One region of the Shewanella litorisediminis genome, then DNA from elsewhere that is predicted to be linked to it. Evidence: predicted binding sites of a transcription regulator. Region 1 holds the regulator's gene; each other region holds the start of a gene.
What was found. The regulator FliA, encoded in region 1, starts transcription of late flagellar genes. The targets are predictions, from matches to a motif close to CTAAAGNTNNNNNNNNNNNNGCCGATA.

Region 2: the regulator FliA is predicted to act here: its motif matches at 1,689-1,715, upstream of JQC75_RS09210 (VC2046/SO_2500 family protein).
Region 3: the regulator FliA is predicted to act here: its motif matches at 1,107-1,133, upstream of JQC75_RS10730 (flagellar protein MotY).

The regions. Positions count from the first base shown of each region.
Region 1 is NZ_CP069213.1:2,668,456-2,671,731, forward strand. It holds gene JQC75_RS11715 (protein phosphatase CheZ) at 1-628, opposite strand, end outside; gene cheY (chemotaxis response regulator CheY) at 642-1,025, opposite strand; gene JQC75_RS11725 (RNA polymerase sigma factor FliA) at 1,070-1,789, opposite strand; gene JQC75_RS11730 (MinD/ParA family protein) at 1,782-2,663, opposite strand; gene flhF (flagellar biosynthesis GTPase FlhF) at 2,668-3,276, opposite strand, start outside.
Region 2 is NZ_CP069213.1:2,111,025-2,114,300, reverse strand. It holds gene JQC75_RS09230 (PLP-dependent cysteine synthase family protein) at 71-1,141, opposite strand; tRNA gene JQC75_RS09225 (tRNA-Tyr) at 1,306-1,390, opposite strand; tRNA gene JQC75_RS09220 (tRNA-Tyr) at 1,418-1,502, opposite strand; tRNA gene JQC75_RS09215 (tRNA-Tyr) at 1,540-1,624, opposite strand; gene JQC75_RS09210 (VC2046/SO_2500 family protein) at 1,750-2,262, shown strand; gene JQC75_RS09205 (DUF406 family protein) at 2,358-2,645, shown strand; gene JQC75_RS09200 (putative bifunctional diguanylate cyclase/phosphodiesterase) at 2,782-3,276, shown strand, end outside.
Region 3 is NZ_CP069213.1:2,458,188-2,461,463, reverse strand. It holds gene JQC75_RS10740 (IS481 family transposase) at 1-268, shown strand, start outside; gene rnt (ribonuclease T) at 320-1,024, opposite strand; gene JQC75_RS10730 (flagellar protein MotY) at 1,168-2,037, shown strand; gene JQC75_RS10725 (prolyl oligopeptidase family serine peptidase) at 2,579-3,276, shown strand, end outside.

The DNA of each region.
Region 1 (3,276 bases):
TCTTCTGGGTAACTTCTGTGGCTGGCTGCTCGCCAAAGACGGTCAACATTGACACCAGGCTATTCTCGACTTCACGAACCAAATCGATAACACGTCGGATCATTTGCCCGGTCAGGTCCTGGAAATCCTGCGCCATTAAAATCTGATTCAAAAGCTCGCGCAGTCTTTCTGAGTCCATTGCACTGCGATTCATCAGCTGTTGTACGTCATGGCACAGGCTTTTGAACTCGGTAATGTCGATATCACGCCGCATGAGCTTATCCCAGGCCGGCATGACGGTTTGAATGTGGTTGATAAGGGCGTCAGCGAGGGGCAAACACTCTTCGACGGCATCCATGGTTTTATTGGCTGCCTGCTCTGTCATATCGATGACGTAATTCAGTCGCTCTTTGGCGTCAGGAATATCGATACTGGCCAGTTCCATCAGACGGCTGTCCAACTGAAAATCGACCAACGCGCTATGTAATTGGCGGGTAAGTTTACCCACTTCGTCAAACAGCTCTTTCTGAATGGGGACCGCAAGATCCCTCAGCAGTAAATCTGCCTTTTCCTGCTCACCTGCACTCAGGAGTGTGACGAGTTCCTGTGCCTGTTCGAGACTAATGAGCCCTGATGTGTGTGCCTGCATAGCTCATCCTTGCTCAACCAAGTCGTTCGAATATCTTGTCCAGCTTCTCTTTCAGTGTCGCAGCAGTAAAAGGCTTAACCACATAGCCGTTTACGCCAGCCTGAGCGGCGGCAATAATCTGCTCACGCTTGGCCTCTGCGGTCACCATCAGTACTGGAATATGCTTTAGGTTTTCATCGGCGCGAATCGCTTTCAGCAAATCGATACCCTGCATGCCCGGCATGTTCCAATCGGTAACCACAAAATCAAAATCACCCTTTTGCAGCATTGGCAAGGCGGTTGAGCCATCATCTGCTTCCTGGGTGTTATTAAACCCCAAGTCTCGCAACAAGTTCTTGATGATACGTCTCATTGTTGAAAAGTCGTCAACAATGAGAATCTTCATATTCTTGTCCAAGGTTTCCTCCGGTGAGCTGACACTCTCGCTGCTCAAATAATAATTTATACTTGTGTCCAGTGCTTGAGCTTACCTTTGAGCCTGAGCATGGCCTGACTGTGGATCTGGCATACCCGCGACTCACTCACCTCAAGAATGGCGCCTATTTCTTTTAAATTCAGTGCTTCATCGTAATAAAGTGATAACACCAGCGCGTCCCGCTCGGGTAACTGGCGAATGGCATCAGCCAAAGCCTGCTGAAACTGGCTCTGTGCCAGGTCATCATAAATGTCGTTGGTTTGTTCCCCATCGGGAACCAATACATCCTGCGATACGCCTAAATCTTCTATCCCTATGATTTTACCAACAGAAACATCATTGAGGATATGATGGTATTCCTCCATCGACATATCAAGTCTTTCGGCGATTTCTGTGTCCCGGGCATCACGTCCGAGCTCCTGTTCCAGCTCATCTATCACCTGGGCGACTCTGCGCTGATTACGATGGACAGAACGTGGAACCCAATCGCCTTTGCGGATTTCATCCAGCATGGCACCACGAATACGAATGCCGGCAAAGGTTTCAAACTTGGCGCCTTTGCCGCCGTCAAATTTGGCGGATGCCTCAAGCAGGCCAATCATGCCGGCCTGCAGCAAATCGTCCAACTGTACGGATGCCGGCAATCTGGCCAACATATGGTGCGCGATTCTTTTTACCAGCGGTGCGTACTGTTCAACGATGGAGGTTTTACTCTCCATGGAGGTATACGCCGCGGCTTTATTCACTCGCTCTGTCCTCTTGATAATCGGGACGATGTACCAGACGTTCTACGAAAAATTCCAGATGGCCACCGGGCTGCTGCGGTATCGGCCAGCTCATCACCTTATTCGCCAGGCCATGGTATGCAATGGCGGCAGGTGATTTTGGGTATGCTTCTACAATCAATTTTTGCTTACGTACTGATTTCCGCAAGTTTTCGTCGAAGGGAATTGTTGCAACCAGTTCCAGTGCAACGTCGAGAAAGCGGTCAGTAACCTTGCTGAGTTTAGCAAAAAGCTCCATGCCTTCGCGTAAGCTGCGAACCATATTTGCCACAATTTTGAACCGGAACACACCGTGCTCACGACTGAGGATTTTAATAAGTGCATAGGCATCGGTAATGGACGTCGGTTCGTCACATACCACCACCAACACATCCTGGGCAGCACGGGAGAAACTGAGCACCATGTCCGAGATACCGGCTGCGGTATCCACAATAAGCACATCAAACTGGGTGCGCATTTCACTGAATGCGCGAATAAGCCCGGCATGCTGCGCCGCAGTCAGTTCCACCATGGCCTGGGTACCCGACGTGGCAGGTACAATGCCAATGCCTTTGGGGCCACGCAAAATAATGTCATCCAGTTCAGCGTCACCGGACAACACATGGGAGAGATTTTTTTCGGCACGCAGACCTAACATTACATCCACGTTGGCCAAACCCAGGTCGGCATCCAATACCAATACCCGCTTGCCCTTTTCTGCCAGAGCCACAGCCGTATTGATGGAAACGCTGGTTTTACCTACCCCACCTTTGCCGCCTGTCACGGCAATGACTTTTACTTTTTCGTTATATGGCTGATTCATCATACGTAAACCGCTTGCTTGATCACGGGTCATAGCTTTACTCGAACGCAAAGGTCGTGCTTTCCGACCACATAGTGTTGTCGATGCCCTGATACTCAGGTTCATTCAGGGCATCAAGCGCCTGTCTTGCCAACGCCAAAGTGTCTGCGACTTTCATATCCTCAGGAACTCTTTGTCCATCAGTCACATAACTCAGTGGCAACCCACTCTGGATAAGTACACTTAACGCGCCGGCCAAAGAAACAGATTCATCCAGTTTAGTCAGCACAGCGCCGGATAAAGGGATGCGCTGGAAGTGTTTTACCGCATCCTGGAGCACGCGACGTTGCGACGTTGCTGACAATACCAGATAACTGCGGATCGGCAAGGCACTGTTAGCCGTCAAATTGTCCAATTGCTCCACCAGTCGCATATCTCGCTGTCCCATACCGGCGGTATCTATCAATACTAGCTTGCGATTGCGCAGCTGATAAAGAATTTGTTGCAATTCATTGAGATCATGAGCTTGCTTTACAGGACACCCCATGATTTTGCCATAAGTTGCCAATTGCTCAAAGGCTCCAATGCGATAATGGTCGGTGGTGATAAGCGCCACCTGATCGGCACCATGATGGGCGGCAAATCGGGCCGCAATTTTGGCAATTGA
Region 2 (3,276 bases), 560 kb from region 1:
GGCCGCGGCTAAGCATCATTGAAATAGAAAAGCTCCCTCGGGAGCTTTTTTAGTTTGGGCATGGCGCAGTTCAGAGCTTGCCGCTTTCATTGAAGGCGCCAAGTGCTGCGCTTGATGCCGTGATATCGCCAATATGGGTGCTGACCCAGGCGCTGTTGTAGTAGGTATCCAGATAGCGCTCCCCCGGATCGCAAATCAGGGTCACTATGCTGCCGGTTTCGCCCCGAGCATTCATTTGTGAGGCCAGCTTGAGTGCGCCATACAGGTTGGTACCGGTAGAAGGGCCGGTTTTTCGGCCAATCAGGGACTCAAGCCAATACATGGTGGCGATGGAATCAACATCTGGCACTTTCAGCATCTCATCCACCACGCCGGGAATGAACGAAGGCTCCACTCTGGGACGGCCAATGCCTTCAATACAGCTGCCTTTCTCGCAGGTAATGCCGGCATCGCCACTTATGAAATAGTCGTAGAATACCGAGTGCTGGGGGTCAACCACCAAGAGTTTGGTGGCGAGGCGCTGATAGCGGATATAGCGGCCTATGGTGGCCGAGGTGCCGCCGGTACCGGGGCTCATCACAATCCAGCTGGGGATAGGGTGAGGTTCGCGCTCCATCTGACCAAAAATGGCATTGGCAATGTTGTTGTTACCGCGCCAGTCGGTGGCCCGTTCGGCGTAAGTGAACTGATCCATGTAGTGGCCATTCAGTTCTTTGGCGAGCTTTTCTGACTCGGCGTAAATTTCGCTGGAATGTTCCACAAAGTGGCAACGTCCGCCGTAGAACTCAATTTGCTCGATTTTGCGCTTGGCGGTGCTCTTTGGCATGACCGCTATGAAGGGTAATCCCAGCAGACGGGCGAAATAGGCCTCTGACACTGCCGTACTGCCCGATGACGACTCAATGACTGCGGTGCCTTCTTTTATCCAGCCATTACACAGCGCGTACAAAAACAGTGAGCGAGCCAGGCGATGCTTGAGACTACCGGTGGGATGGGTACTTTCGTCTTTTAAATAGATGTCGATACCTTCAAGCATCGGCAACTCAAGCTTGATCAGGTGGGTGTCGGCGCTGCGCTGAAAGTCGGCTTCGATTTTGCCGATGGCATTGGCTACCCAATTGGTGCAAATGGGAAGGCTCATGGGGAGTCCTGTGTGTTGCGATACGAGCTTGGATAATAAGCAAAATCAAGCGGATTTCACAGCATCGGGATCAAAGCCGATACAGTTAATATGTTTCTTGGGACTGGAATAATTGAATACGAGAGATGAATTTCAGTTTGAGACGGCCGCTAGGGCAGAGAAGATGGTGGAGGGAGAAGGATTCGAACCTTCGAAGGCGGAGCCGTCAGATTTACAGTCTGATCCCTTTGGCCACTCGGGAACCCCTCCATCAGGGCGTAAAGTGAAAGAAACAAGTGGTGGAGGGAGAAGGATTCGAACCTTCGAAGGCGGAGCCGTCAGATTTACAGTCTGATCCCTTTGGCCACTCGGGAACCCCTCCACAAGTTTCTTGCTTTACATTTTTTGCGTTGCTGAAGTGGTGGAGGGAGAAGGATTCGAACCTTCGAAGGCGGAGCCGTCAGATTTACAGTCTGATCCCTTTGGCCACTCGGGAACCCCTCCTCATCAGCGGCGGCAATAGTAAGCAGAATCTATTGTCATGTAAAGGCTAAATTTGCAAAAAAGGCTAAAGTTAGTCGCCGATTGGTCGATTAAATGACAACAACCTGTTTTTGTGACGTTTTTTTATGCAAATTGCTGCTGGTTTAGTCAATGAAAGCCAAGTAGGTGACCGCCTTGCCCGCGCTGTGGAAGACGGGCGCAGGGGTGACTTTGGCCTGATTTTGGCCATGTTGTCCCAGGATGCCCGTGATTTTGCAGAGTTTTGTCTATCCCCCAATGAGTCGGTTGAGCAAAGGCTGAACAAACAATTCGAACTGCCCCCTAAGCAACCCTTGATTGCCACGCCCGGCGCCGAAGACTGTATGGATAACAGCGGTGTATTCCGAACCTTTGGCAAAAAGGCGTTTCATCTGACAGAAGCCCTCTTGCCCGAGCCTTTGGTGATACGGGGTGATGTTCCTGCCGACATGCTAATTGCACTGAGTAACTGCTCTCCCACTGTGCAGCGTCGGTATTATTCGGACGAGCGTCCAGCACTACCCTCACACCAGCATTTTACCGACATACTCGAAGCGCAGCGTGCTCTGGAAAAACTCATGGAGCATCCTGACAGCCGAAATCTGATGGCCATGGTTTGACCCAACACAGGGTTTGGCGTCGCGCATTTACCTATAATTGTGGGTAATTGCACCCAATTAACCCCCAGCAGGGCTATCAGAAGGAGTTTGGCGTCATGAAGGCCATCAAAACGAATCAATCATCCAGTGTTAATGATACCTGCACCGACTGTGGAAGCTTTGTCGACATAGGTGCTGTTATAGGAGAAGAAGATACTGTTCTTACGTTAGAGCTTTCAGGCGAAGACGCCGATGTTAGAGCGCAGTACTTGCTTGATTTGGCTGTAACCCGTTTTGGCGACGTAACAGGTCAGATTGACCCCACTGACGCAGGGTTCCGCCTCAGGCTCAACTTTGACGTGGCCGCCGAAAAAATGATTTTTCAATTGGAGCAGGGTCTGTGAAAAAATTAATTGTACGCGCTGTTGCTACAAAGTAATCAGCTGATGTACAGTCGAAAACCAATAAAAAATAACAATAATTTACAATAGGGCGCACAGACGTCCGTCGTTTCCCGCACCCTGGGATTTAGGGAACTGAGTGAAAAGGCGTAAATATCAATATCTGGTCGATCAAATAGTTCACTCGGCTGCCAAGCAGCAAGGTGACTTCGAAAAAACCGCCGAACTGGCCACAGAACTCTTGTGTCAAACACTGGGGTTGTGTGATGCCAGTGTGTGGGCTTTTGATGCGCAGCTGTCAAGCCAGCATCAGGTGGCACACTTCGGAAAAAGCCGCCTCGAACCCTGTGCACGGCGCCCCACCCAAATTGCCGACTGCCCCTTGTATCTGAAAGAGCTCGAGAGCCGACGTCACATCGATGCCTTTGATGTGGCAAAAGATCCAAGACTCGTTGAGCTGGCGTCCTGCTATTTTACCCCTAACGGTATTCACTCGGCCCTTGAAGTCGCCATTAGGATAAATGGCCATATTGAAGGGGTGCTCAGCCTTGAGCGCAGCATAGGCGCACGCTGGACCGACAGCGAACTTCATATTGCAAGCCAGGTCGCAGATCAGCTGGCGCTGGCGCTGGCG
Region 3 (3,276 bases), 210 kb from region 1:
CCACACGAAAACCAAAGCCAGACATCCACAGACAAACGGTATCTGCGAGCGTTTCCACAAGACCATTCTGAATGAGTTCTATCAGGTCACGTTCCGCAAAAAGCTGTATAGCACACTGGAGGAGCTGCAAAAAGACTTGGACGAATGGCTGGCGCTGTACAACAATGAGCGCACCCATCAGGGCAAAATGTGCTGCGGTCGCACACCGATGGCGACATTAATTGATGGAAAACGGGTTTGGGCTGAAAAGAATTTAGCCCAAATCTAATCTGACAACGGCACCCCAAAATCGGGTAACTGTCAGATCAGGTCTGAGCTATTACACCTTAACAGCATTTTCCCCTGATGTGTTATCTGCAGTCGTATCCTCGGCATCATCCGGGGCGTCTGCGCCCAGTAATGGCCAGCCGCCCAGGGATTTCCAGCGATTGACTATGTAACAGAAAAGCTCTGCGGTGCGCTCGGTATCATAAAGAGCGCTGTGGGCTTCTTTATTGTCGAAGGAAATACCGGCGATTTTACAGGCCTGCGCCAGCACCGTGTGCCCCAGGGCCAGACCAGACAAACAGGCGGTGTCGAAGGTGGCAAAGGGGTGGAATGGCGAGCGTTTAACGCCGCTGCGCTCAATGGCCTTGGTGACAAAACCATGATCGAATGCGGCATTATGGGCGACGATGACGGCTCTGTGGCAATCTGACGCTTTCATGCCTTTACGCACCGCCTTGAAGATTTCCAGCATGGCCTCTTTTTCGCTGACGGCACCACGCAGGGGATTGCTTGGGTCGATGCCATTAAAGGCCAGCGCAGCAGGCTCAAGATTGGCACCTTCAAAAGGTTCAATATGAAAGTGCAGCGTTTTATCCAGCGCCAGCATGCCATCATCGTCCATGGTCAGCAGGGTGACGGCAATTTCCAGCAAGGCATCAGTCTGGGCATTGAAGCCGGCGGTTTCCACATCGATTACCACAGGATAGTAGCCACGGAACCTGTACTTGAGCTTGTTGGGGTTGAAGGCGTCGGACATCCTGAATTCTCTGGTAATGGCAAAGGGCGCTATTATGCTAAAAGGAGCCTTGGCTGTCATGTTTGATTGCGCAAAATCTGCGCTAAAGAACCGGGAATATTGGTCGATAGTTCCAGAGTAAGCATTGAATCGTGAGAAGTCCTATGTGGCGTAACTGCTTTATTCTATCCGCACTGCTGCTGCCCTTGGGCGCGGTGGCCGACATGCGTCACTACGTGGCCAGTATCGCCGACTCCCAGTGGCGCCTGGCAGAGAACTCCCGCATCCGCTGCAGTCTGGAGCACGACATTCCCTCCTATGGCAAGGCGGTGTTTTCCAGTGCGGCCGGTAAAGATCAAAATTTGCTGTTTACTCTGGATATGTGGTCCAAGCCCGATGCGGCCACGGCAGCAACTCTGGTGAGCAAGGCACCTTCATGGCGCCCGGGTGAAGTGCAGTCGACCATTACCAGGCTTTCTTATATGAGAGACTTTAACGGCGAAGTGCCCAAAAAGGCGGCCTGGTCCATGCTCACTGAGCTTGAGCGTGGCCGTGAGCCTACCTTCTACTATGCCGACTGGTACAACAGCGACAATAAGGTCGCCGTGGGGTTATCGGCGGCCAATTTCCGCCGCAAATACACCGAGTTTCGTCAGTGCTTATCGGGGCTGTTGCCCTACAGTTTTGATGATATCGCCTTTACTGTACTCAATTATGAGTCAGGCGGGACTGAGCTGACCCGCTTCTCCAAGGCGCAGCTGGCGCGGGTGCAGGAGTATTTGAGCCTGGACCCCGATGTTGAGCTGGTACTCATCGATGCCTATACCGACAGCCATGGTGGCCGTAACCTGAACCAAAAGGTATCTGACAAGCGTGCAGCCTCAGTAAAGGACTTTTTTGTCAGCAAAGGGATCCCCGCTGACCGTATCCAAACTGAGGGCCATGGCGAGACTCGTCACGTGGCCTCCAACCAGGGCGCGGATGAGCGCCAGCGTAACCGCCGGGTCGTTATCCAGATAACAAAAACGATTTGAGCATTAATTTTTGTTCATACAAAAGACCGCCAGCGCGGTCTTTTTTGTTTGCCGGCTGGGCAAAACCGGACATAAAAAAAAGCCCACTTGATCTCAAGTGGGCCGCAAAAGAATAAGCATTGCAATCAACAAATTGAAGGAAGGAAGTCAAGCATAAGAACCAGGGATGATATCGATGTGTCAGACACAGCGATAAAATGTTCTTTGTTTTCACAATCTGCCGCGCAGACACTTCCGGAAAACGTGGCCATTGTAGTCAGCCATGATAAGAACAACAAACGAGAAAAATTGGAATTTGAGATTAGTTTAACTAATGGATTGTTGTGTGATCTTGCGCACGTTAACGGCCTTAATGGCGATATTTCGAGTAATTAAGCATATATCAAGCATAAAAAAGCGTATTGCATCCCCGCAATATGTTATCACTCCTTTAAACCGGGTCTTTGGCGAAAGTTTCATCACCGTGTGCCCTCACCATTGCCACCTCTATTTTTGGGGGTATAGTGGGCTGCGGCAATGCACCAATCAACTGCAAAGGACGATAACAATGACAAGCAGAATCAGCACCCTAAGCCTGCTGACCCTGGGATTTGCCCTGGGGCTTACAGGCTGCCAGACCAAAGAAGCGCCATTAGAAGCGCCTGCGGCTGGCATCACCTATCCCGTCAGCCAAACGGTTGCCCTAAGCGAGCAAATCCATGGCGTTGAGGTGCAAGACCCTTATCGCTGGCTCGAAGAAAGCAGCCCTGAGACCGAAGACTGGGTAAAACGCCAGCAAGCCTTTGGCGAAGAATACCTCGCCGCCATTCCTAATAAACAAGTGGTGGTTGACCGTATTACCGAGCTGTGGAACTTCGAAAAAGTCGGCGCGCCTTTTGAGCACGGTGAAAATCGCTTTATTTTCAGAAACAATGGCCTGCAATCACAAAATGTACTCTATGTGAGTGAAAGTGGCGGTGCTGAGCGTGTGCTCCTTGACCCCAACCAGCTCTCTGCCGACGGCACTGTGGCCTTATCCGGTGTGTCTGTGAGCGGTGATGGTAAAACGCTGGCTTACGGCGTATCCAAATCAGGTTCCGACTGGCAGGAGTGGGCCTTTATTGATGTGGCCAGCGGCCGCAAGCTGGCCGACCGCCTTAACTGGATCAAGTTTTCCCGCGCCGAATGGGCCCATGACAACAGCGGTGTGTACTACTCACGCTACGATGCGCCGGCTGGCGGCGATATCCTGGTCGATGT